Regions from separate parts of the Mesorhizobium sp. M0208 genome, predicted to be linked through region 3. Evidence: predicted binding sites of a transcription regulator. Region 3 holds the regulator's gene; each other region holds the start of a gene.
The links. Region 3 encodes PhoB, which activates phosphate uptake and scavenging genes when phosphate is short. Its sites were predicted from a motif close to TGTCATNNANCTGTCAT; they were not measured.
Positions count from the first base shown of each region.

Region 1: a site for PhoB is predicted at 1,569-1,585, ahead of olsB (l-ornithine N(alpha)-acyltransferase). Genes of this name have one in related genera too.
Region 2: a site for PhoB is predicted at 1,495-1,511, ahead of phnC (phosphonate ABC transporter ATP-binding protein). Genes of this name have one in related genera too.

Region 1 covers NZ_JAMYSP010000006.1:37,689-40,948, reverse strand. Annotated here, with positions in the region: gene NKJ17_RS08565 (hybrid sensor histidine kinase/response regulator) at 1-1,499, shown strand, start outside; gene olsB (l-ornithine N(alpha)-acyltransferase) at 1,649-2,524, shown strand; gene grpE (nucleotide exchange factor GrpE) at 2,632-3,260, opposite strand, start outside.
Region 2 covers NZ_JAMYSP010000042.1:21,003-24,262, forward strand. Annotated here, with positions in the region: gene NKJ17_RS28660 (DapH/DapD/GlmU-related protein) at 1-196, shown strand, start outside; partial or broken gene NKJ17_RS28665 (DUF1868 domain-containing protein) at 749-1,447, shown strand; gene phnC (phosphonate ABC transporter ATP-binding protein) at 1,593-2,441, shown strand; gene phnD (phosphonate ABC transporter substrate-binding protein) at 2,530-3,260, shown strand, end outside.
Region 3 covers NZ_JAMYSP010000003.1:257,504-260,763, reverse strand. Annotated here, with positions in the region: gene NKJ17_RS05110 (ROK family protein) at 1-1,177, shown strand, start outside; gene phoB (phosphate regulon transcriptional regulator PhoB) at 1,187-1,876, opposite strand; gene phoU (phosphate signaling complex protein PhoU) at 1,893-2,600, opposite strand; gene pstB (phosphate ABC transporter ATP-binding protein PstB) at 2,633-3,260, opposite strand, start outside.

The DNA.
Region 1 (3,260 bases), on a different contig from region 3:
ACGAGATCCGCACGCCGATGAACGGCATCATGGGCATGGCCCGGCTTCTCGCCGACACCAGCCTTTCGCCCGAGCAGCGGACCTATGTCGGCGCCATCTCGACCTCGGCCAGCGCGCTGCTGGCGCTAATCGAGGACCTGCTCGACTACTCCAAGATCGAGGCCGGCCGCTTCGATCCCGAACCGCAGCCGATGTCGGTGCGTGAGATCGCCGACAATGTCGTCGAGCTTTTGGCGGCGCGGGCTTTTGCCAAGGATATCGGCCTCGGCTGTCATGTCGAACCCGACGTGCCGCAGCTGATCACCGCCGACCCCGGCAGGGTCAGGCAGGTGCTGCTCAACCTCATCGGCAACGCCGTCAAGTTCACCGACAGCGGCGGCGTCCTGGCAAGCATCGCCCGCGTCCGCACCGAAATCACCGACCGCATCCGCTTCACCATCACCGACACCGGCCCCGGTCTGCGCGAGGAGGACATGGAGCGTATCTTCGAGGACTTTGAACAGGCTGACGGCACCTCGACCCGTGCGCATGGCGGTGCCGGCCTCGGTCTTGCCATTTCCAAGCGCCTGGTGACCGCCATGGGCGGCACCATCTCTGTGTCGAGCCGCCTTGGCCAGGGATCTGAATTCGTCTTCGAGATTCCCGCTATTTCCGCCGTCGAGGCGCCGCAGATCCGCGAGAACCCGCTGTCGGGCCGGCATGCGGTGATCGTGTCGAAGAACCCGGTCGAGGCCGAAGCCATCGCCCGCACCATTCGCGCCAATGGCGGCACGGTCGATCTGGCCACCGCCGCCGCCCAGGCCACCGCTTTCGCCGAGGGCTGTGACGTGCTGCTGATCGATGCTGCCATGGAGCAAAGCGACGGCAGGCTGCTCAGGCGCCTGCGCCAGAGCGGATTTGCCGAGTGCGAGGCAGTGACGCTGATCGCGCCGACCGACCGCGGCATGCTTGGCGAATTCCGTGCCAATGGTTACGCCACCTTCCTGGCGAGGCCGGTGCGCGGCGAGACACTGCTGCGCGTGCTTTTGACCAGCCACGCGCCGGTCATCGCCGAGCCGCAACTGCAAAGGCGCGGCGCGCAGGCGGGGCATGCCATTGGCGCCCGCCAGCAGGGCCTGTCGGTGCTGATCGCCGAGGACAACGACATCAATGCCATGCTGGCCCGCGCCACGCTGCTGAAGGCCGGGCATCGCGTGAAAGTGGTCGGCAACGGCAAGGCCGCGGTCGAGGCGGTCATCAGCACCGGCCACAAGCACCGCTACGACGTGGTGCTGATGGACTTGCACATGCCTGTCATGGACGGCCTGGACGCCATCGCCGCCATCCGCCGCCATGAGGAGGAGACCGCGGTGCCGCCGGTGCCGATCATGGTGCTGTCGGCCGACAGCCAGGAAAAGACCCGCCACGCCGTGCTCGCTCACGGTGCCAGCGGCTTCGTCACCAAGCCGCTCGACCCCGATGCCCTGGTTCATGCCGTCGAGGGGCAAGTGGCCGCCTGAGGCACAACATAGACGGTTGATAGATTACCCAGCCGACGAAGTATTGCCCGCAGAGCCGTATCACGGTACTGTCACAATCCTGTTGCACCTACACCGTATCCCCGTGCCAAGAGGGATGGCTCGAAGGAGAATCACTCGTGCATACAGTCATGCCGGAATGTGATGCTCGGCCGAACGCCAGCGGGCCTTTGCTCGTCGGCCGGAACGCCGATGCCGTCATAAAAGGCGCATCGCTCGGCCGCATCGGCAATCTCGAAGTGCGGCTCGCCCGCAACGAGGCCGAGATCGCTGCCGCGCAGGAAGTGCGCTACCGGGTGTTCTACGACGAGCTTGGTGCCAGGAAGGACCTGTTCCAGATGCAGGACCGCCGCGATGCCGATCGCTTCGATCCCCTCTGCGATCATCTGCTTGTGTTCGATACTTCGCTTTCCGGCCCCGAGCATCGCCGCATCGTCGGCACCTACCGCCTGCTGCGGCAGGAGATTGCCGCAGCGGCCGGCGGCTTCTATTCCGAAGGCGAATTCGAGCTGACCAAGCTGATCGCGCGGCATCCCGGCCAGCGGTTCCTCGAGCTCGGCCGCTCCTGCGTTCTGCCGGAATACCGCTCGAAGCGCACCATCGAGGCGCTGTGGCAAGGCATCTGGGCCTATATCAACCATTACGGCATCGGCGTGATGACCGGCTGCGCGTCGTTCCACGGCACCGTGCCGGCGGCACATGCCGAGGCGTTGACCTATCTTGCCCACCACTGCCGGACGAATTCATCCTGGGACGTGCGCGCCGTCGCCGGGCGCTATTGTTCCATGGACCTGATGCCGATCGAGGCCGTCAACACCAAGGCGGCGATCGCCGCGATGCCGCCGCTGGTCAAGGGCTATCTGCGCGTCGGCGCGCGCATCGGCGACGGCTGCGTCATCGACCGTGAATTCTCGACCGTCGACGTGTTCGTGGTGATGCCGGTCAAGGAGATCGGTGCCCGCTACGTCAATTATTATGGCGGAGAAGCGCAGCGGTTTGCGGCCTGAGTAGGGGAGAGAAGGCAACGGCCGGAGTAGGCAAGTGCTCTGCTCTATTTTACCCGACGTAGCGGTATTCCCTACTCCCGTACTGCCTATTCCCCTACTCTCCTAACTTACGCATCCTTCTCAGCTTGCTCATTCACCGGCCCCGGCTCCACCGGCGCTTCGCTCGCCACATGCTTGGGGCCGCCCTTGGCGACGCCGACCATGGCCGGCCGCAGCACACGCTCGCCGATCGAATAGCCGGGCTGCACGACCTGCACGACTGTGTTGGCCGGTACGTCGGGATTGGGCACCTCGAACATCGCCTGGTGGAAATTCGGATCGAATTTCTCGCCCTCGGGCTCAAGCTTCTTCACGCCGTGACGTTCAAGCGCCGACAGCATGGCGCGCTCGGTGATCTCGACGCCGTCGATCAGCGCCTTGAAACCGGCATCGTCCGAAGCCTTGGCCTCCTCCGGGATGGCATCCAGAGCGCGGCGCAGATTGTCTGACACCGAAAGCATGTCGCGGGCAAAGTTGGCAACCGCATAGGCGCGCGCATCGTGCACGTCGCGGGCGGTGCGGCGGCGCAAATTCTCCATGTCGGCCGCGACGCGCAGCGCGCGATCCTTCAGCTCTTCGTTTTCCTTCAGAAGCCGCACAAGCGCTTCATAGTCGCTGTCGACGCCGCCTTCCCTTGGCTCCGCGGCAGCCTCGGTCTTCTCGGCTTCATCGGGCGCGCGTTCGTCTTTTGCCTGGT
Region 2 (3,260 bases), on a different contig from region 3:
GTCGAAGGACGTCGCGCCCTACACCATCGTCGGCGGCGTGCCGGCCAAGCCGATCCGCGAGCGCTTCGACCGCCGCACCGCGGAGCGCTACCAGGCGCTCGCCTGGTGGGATTGGGACCACGCCCGGCTGCGCGCCGCGCTCGACGATTTTCGGGAACTGTCGGCCAATCAGTTTTTGGAGAAGCATGGGGGTTGACGTCCCGAATAAGTCAGCCGCTCGGGCAAATGTCCAAAATAATAGAAAGAAATCCTAACGTGATAAGAATAGCACCACCAGTCTGATTAAACCTGATAAGTTCTATAATTTTTTTGTCATAACCAATATCTACAAGCGATTTGGTTTTTTCCTCAATCTTATTTGCAAAATTTATCGTAACTAGCGCAATTAAAAAAATGAGAATCATTAGAATAATGGCCGCGTCGCGCCCATTTGCATAATTGTACAAGTATCCCGATATTGGATGGTTCAAGCTACCAACCCGATATACGGACATCAAAACCAGGGCCACTGTGAAACTTATCGCAGCGACTACCCCTGCAGCATACAGCCGCAACCACTGGCGCCAACGTAGCAATTAGGCAGCCTCTCTTTGATACGAGTTTGAATCTTTATTTCAATCTTGATGATGTGCAAACCCCGGCAGCATCGCTTGGCGAATCCTGCCTTTGATATTCTACTTCTTGGCACGGTTTTCATGTCCCTGACACATCGTCGGGGCAGAACGCGGCCTTTCCTCTGGAGATCGCAATGCCTGTTTCAGTCAAACCTTCGCTCGCCGGATACTTTGCCGGCTCGAACCCGACCCCTCCGCTGCATCTCGGCAGGCGCTACGACACCTCTGGCAATTTCCTGACCGAGCCCGGCAACACGGTCGTCTGCCATCTCGTCGACGGCTCGCCGTCCGAGGCAGTGGTGGTCGAAGTGCGTGAGCGGATGCGCGCCATGCCCGATACCGACCGGCTGGCCTCTCCAGCCTGCACATGACGCTGTTCCAGGACATCATCGAATATCGGCGCCGGCTCCCTATTGGCCTGAGGATGCGCCCCTCGACACCAGCATCGACGACATGACCCGCCTCTATCAGGAACGCCTGAACGGCTTCGAAGGCCGCGGCGCCTTCAAGATCAGGGTTGTCGATGTCGTGCCGACGGGCTTGACCGTTGCCGGCGCAACCGATGAGGACGTGCGTATCCTGCGCGCATGACGCGATGCCTTGTCGGCGCCCTTCGGATATCGGCATCCCGACCACGACAGCTACACGTTCCACATAACCTTCGCCTATCAGATCCGCCGTCTCGACGATGAAAGGATAACGCAATGGCAACAACTATTCGATGATTGCCTCTCGCTGCCGTCCGTCAGGCTCCAGTGATCGAGCTGCTGCCTCCGGCATTTTGCAGCTTCAAGGACATGAAGCATTTCGAGGAGCTTCTTGTCCTGGGCTGATCCAAAGGCGCGCGGATGAATTCCCCGGGCGAGGCGTACCTGTGGGCAGTAACAAAACTGACATCGTTCCGACACCGCAGGTTCATGCGGCTGCGCTAGCGAGGGTTAACAGACCTTCAATTGCGATTGGACTGGAGCCTGCACCATGTCAGCTACGCTCGAAATCCGCGGCGTCACCCGCCGGTTCGGCAAGAACACCGCCGTCAGCAATGTCGACATCGCGATCCCGCACGGTCAGATGGTCGGCATCATCGGCCGTTCGGGCGCCGGCAAATCGACGCTTCTGCGCATGATCAACCGCCTCATCGATCCCAGCCAGGGATCCATCCTGTTCGACGGCGTCGAGGTCTCCGGGTTGCGCGGCTCGCCGCTCCGGCGATGGCAGCGCGACTGCGCCATGATCTTCCAGCAGTTCAATCTGGTGCCGCGCCTGGACGTGCTGACCAATGTGCTGCTCGGCCGGCTCAACCACCGCTCGACGCTGTCCAACCTCTTCGGCATGTTCTCGCGCAGTGAATGCGCCGAGGCTGTTGCCGCCCTTGAGCGTCTCGACATCGCCCGCACCGTACTGCAGCCCGCCGGCACGCTTTCCGGCGGCCAGCAGCAGCGCGTTGCTATTGCGCGTGCCATGATGCAGCAGCCGAAGGTGCTGTTGGCGGACGAGCCGATCGCCTCGCTCGATCCGCTCAACGCCAAGGTGGTGATGGATTCGCTGCAGGACATCAATTTGCGCGAAGGCATCACCGTCATCACAAATCTGCATACGCTTGATACGGCCCGCAACTATTGCAACCGTATCATCGGCATGGCCGCCGGCAAGGTTGTCTTCGACGGCCCGCCCGAAGACCTCAACCGCGAGGCCGTGCGCATGGTCTACGGCGCCGACAGCAATGGCGGCGAAATCTCCGAGGCCATCACTTCGACCAGTGTCGCCGTCAAACAGAAAATCGCTGCATCCGCCGGACCGCTCGAGCCCGTGTTCCCTGGCTACTGAGAACGGCCTGATCGCCCGCCCGCGTCAAAGGCACTCGTCAAAAGTTCGAACGCTCCGGCGCGAAGCCGGAACCAACAGGAGAGAGATAATGTTCAGGAAGATGGTTTTTGGCGCGGTTTCATTGCTCGCCATCGCAACAAGTGCCGCTCACGCCCAGGATATCAAGGAATTCCGCATCGGCATCCTTGGTGGTGAAAATGAAGCGGACCGGCTGCGCAACTTTCAGTGCCTCGCCGATCACCTGAAGTCCGAATTCGGCTTCGAGAAGGTCTCGCTGTTCCCGGCCGCCGACTATGACGGGGTGATCCAGGGCCTGCTCGGCGGCACCCTCGATTTCGCCGAGCTTGGCGCGTCAGGCTATGCCAGCGTCTACCTCAAGGATCCGAACGCCGTGACCCCGATCCTCACCACCCAGCAGACCGACGGCGCGACCGGCTATTATTCGATCGGCCTGGCGCTGAAGTCGTCCGGCATCACCGACATCAAGTCGGCAAAGGGCAAGAAGCTCGGCTATGCCGACCCGGATTCGACCTCCGGTTATCTGATCCCGCTGACCCAGATCCCGAAGGACACCGGCGCCTCGAACGAAACCTTCTTCGCCTCGACCCAGTTCAATGGCGGCCACGAGAACAACCTCCTCGCCGTTCGCGACGGCAAGGTCGATGTTGCGGTTGACGACTCCTCGGGCATTGGCGACTTCAAGAACGGCTACACCTCCGGCACCTTCCACAAGGAAGTCGCCAAGGGCGCCGTCGACCCCAACGATTTCGTCGAAGTCTGGCGCTCCGGCCTGATCCCGAACGGCCCGCTGGTCGTGCG
Region 3 (3,260 bases):
CCGGGCCGGCCAGCCGTCGCGTACGGAGATCGCAGCCACCACCGGCCTCAGTCATTCAACCATATCGGCGATCTCCTCCGACCTGATACGGGAAGGCATCCTCGCCGAGAGCAAGGCAAGTGAGGCCGTTTCGTTGAAACGCGGTCGTCCGCAGGTCGGCCTCGCCCTCAACCCGGAAGCGGCGGCGGTGCTGACCGTGGTGTTGTCACTGAATTTCCTGTCGGCCGCCATTATCGACTATGCGGGACAGGTGGTCGCCGAGGAACAGCGCCGGCTGGACACGCTGACCATGCCGCGCGACGAGCTGATCCGCGAATGCATGGCCATCGTCCGGCGCCGGCTCGAGGACCCAGACCTTGACGCCCGCAGTGTCGCCCGCATCGCCCTGGCGATTCAGGGCATTACCGACTCCCCTGCACGCGCCATGCTGTGGTCGCCGATCACGCCGCAGACCGACATCGCCTTTGCCGACATGCTGGAAGACGAATTCGGTATCCCGGCCACGGTGGAGAACGACTGCAATATGATGGCGGTGGCTTTGCGCTGGCGCGATCCGGATCGCTATCGCGACGACTTCATCGCCATCCTGCTTTCGCATGGCATCGGTATGGGGCTTGTGCTGAAGGGCGAACTGTTCACCGGGACGCATTCCTCGGGCGGCGAATTTGGCCACATGATCCATCGTCCGGGCGGAGCGCTCTGCCGTTGCGGGCGGCGCGGCTGCATCGAAGCCTATGCCGGCAACTATGCCATCTGGCGCAACGCCAGGCAGATGAGCGAAGACAGCGAACCTATCGCCGACGTCAGCGACGCCGACATGCGCGCGCTGGCCGCCCGCGCGCGCGAGAAGGATGGGCCGGAACGCGAGGCCTACCGCAAGGCCGGCGAAGCGCTGGGTTTCGGTCTCGGCTCGCTGTTCGCGCTGATCGATCCGGCACCGGTCGCGATGGTCGGCGCCAGTGCCGCCGCCTTCGATCTGATCGAGCCGGCCTTGCGCAAGGCCATCGCCCAGACCGCCGGCGGCCAGCACTCGGGCTCGATCTCCTTCGATACCGAGCCGAACGAATTGCCGCTGATCCGCGAAGGCTGCGCGATGCGGGCGTTAAGCTTCGTCGACCAGGAGATTTTCGCGCCGGGCGCGCAAATGAGGCCCGGCGTCAGAAAGAACGTCGCCTGACCAGGCGGGTCAATCTTCCCTGATCGCATAGCCGGCACCGCGGATGGTGCGGATGACATCCGGCATGCGGCCGTTATTGACGGCTTTACGCAGCCGCCCGACATGGACGTCGACGGTGCGTTCGTCGATGTAGATCGTCTCGCCCCAGACATTATCGAGCAACTGGCTACGCGAGAAGACGCGGCCCGGATGCCGCATCATGAACTCGAGCAACCGGAATTCGGTCGGCCCGAGCCTGATTTCGCTCTTCTTGCGATAGACCCTGTGCGATTCGCGATCGAGCACGATGTCGCCGACCTTCAGCACGCTGGACAGCACTTCCGGCTTGGCGCGCCGCAGCAGCGCCTTGACCCTGGCCATGAATTCCGGCGTCGAAAACGGTTTGACGAGATAGTCGTCGGCGCCGGTCGAAAGACCGCGCACCCGATCGCTCTCCTCGCCGCGCGCGGTCAGCATGATGATCGGCAGCCGCTCGGTTTCGGGGCGCACGCGCAACCGGCGGCAGAGCTCGATGCCGGAAACCGCCGGTATCATCCAGTCGAGCACCAGAAGGTCGGGCACATTCTCCTGCAAACGGATCTCGGCTTCGTCGCCGCGTGTCACCACCTCGACCTGGTAGCCTTCGGATTCGAGATTGTAGCGGAGCAGCACGCCCAACGGCTCCTCGTCCTCCACCACCATTATGCGTGGTGCGATCATCGGCTGGGCACCCCCATCATGTCACCGGCGCGGACATTGTCGTTTCGTCCTGCTTCGGACGATTGACCGGCAATTGTTCGCCGGTCAGCACATAATACGCATTTTCGGCGATGTTGGTGACATGGTCGCCGATCCGCTCGAGATTCTTGGCGCAGAACAGCAGATGCGTGCAAGCAGTGATGTTGCGCGGATCTTCCATCATGTAGGTTAACAGCTCGCGGAACACGGACGTGTATTTGACGTCGATACGCTCGTCGGCGGCGCGCAGCTTGGCCAAGGCGGCCGCATCGCCTGCAGCATACTCCTCGATGACGCCCTGCACCTGGATGAGCACTAGCTGCGCCATCGCATCGATGGAATGCGATAGGTCGCGCGGCGTGGCGCTGAGGCCGACCGCGCTCACACGCTTGGCGATATTCTTGGCAAGGTCGCCGATGCGTTCGAGGTCGCCGGCCATGCGGATCGCTCCGACGACATGGCGCAGATCGTGAGCCATTGGCTGGCGCTTGGCGATCAGGGTGATGGCGCGATCGTCCAGTTCGCGTTGACGCGCATCCATGATGGCGTCGTCGGAGACGACGCGTTGCGCCAGCACGTTATCGGAATTCAACAGGGCCTTGGTCGCCCCGCCGACCATCGAACCGGCGAGGTCGGCCATGTCGCGGATCAGCTTGCTGATCTGCTCGAGATCCTCGTCGAAAGAAGCGACTGTGTGTTCGCCCATGGTCCTGTCCTCATATGCATGATCGGAACGGCTCAGCCGAAGCGGCCAGTGATGTAGTCCTGCGTGCGCTTCTCGCGGGGCGACGTGAATATCTTCTCGGTCCGGTCGAACTCGACCAGTTCACCCAGATACATGAAGGCGGTCTGGCGCGACACGCGCGCCGCTTGCTGCATGTTGTGGGTGACGATGACGATCGTGTAGTCGGCTTGCAACTCGTCGATCAGTTCCTCGATCTTGGCCGTCGACAGCGGGTCGAGGGCCGAAGCCGGTTCGTCGAGCAGGATGACTTCCGGCTTCACTGCCACGGTGCGGGCAATGCAGAGCCGCTGCTGCTGGCCGCCGGACAGGCTCAAGCCGCTGGCGTTTAGCTTGTCCTTGACCTCGCTCCACAGCGCGGCCCGCTTCAACGCTTGCTCGACGCGGCCGTCCATCTCGGACTTGCCGAGATTCTCGTAGAGCCTGACGCCGAAGGCGATGTTCTCATAGATCGACATCGGGAACGGCGTCGGCTTCTGGAATACCATGCCGATCTTTGTCCTGAGGAGGTTGAGATCCTGCGACCGGTCGAGAATGTTCTTGCCGTCAAGCAGCACCTGGCCCTCGGCGGTCTGTTTCGGGTAGAGCTCGTAGATGCGGTTGAAGACGCGCAGCAGCGTCGAT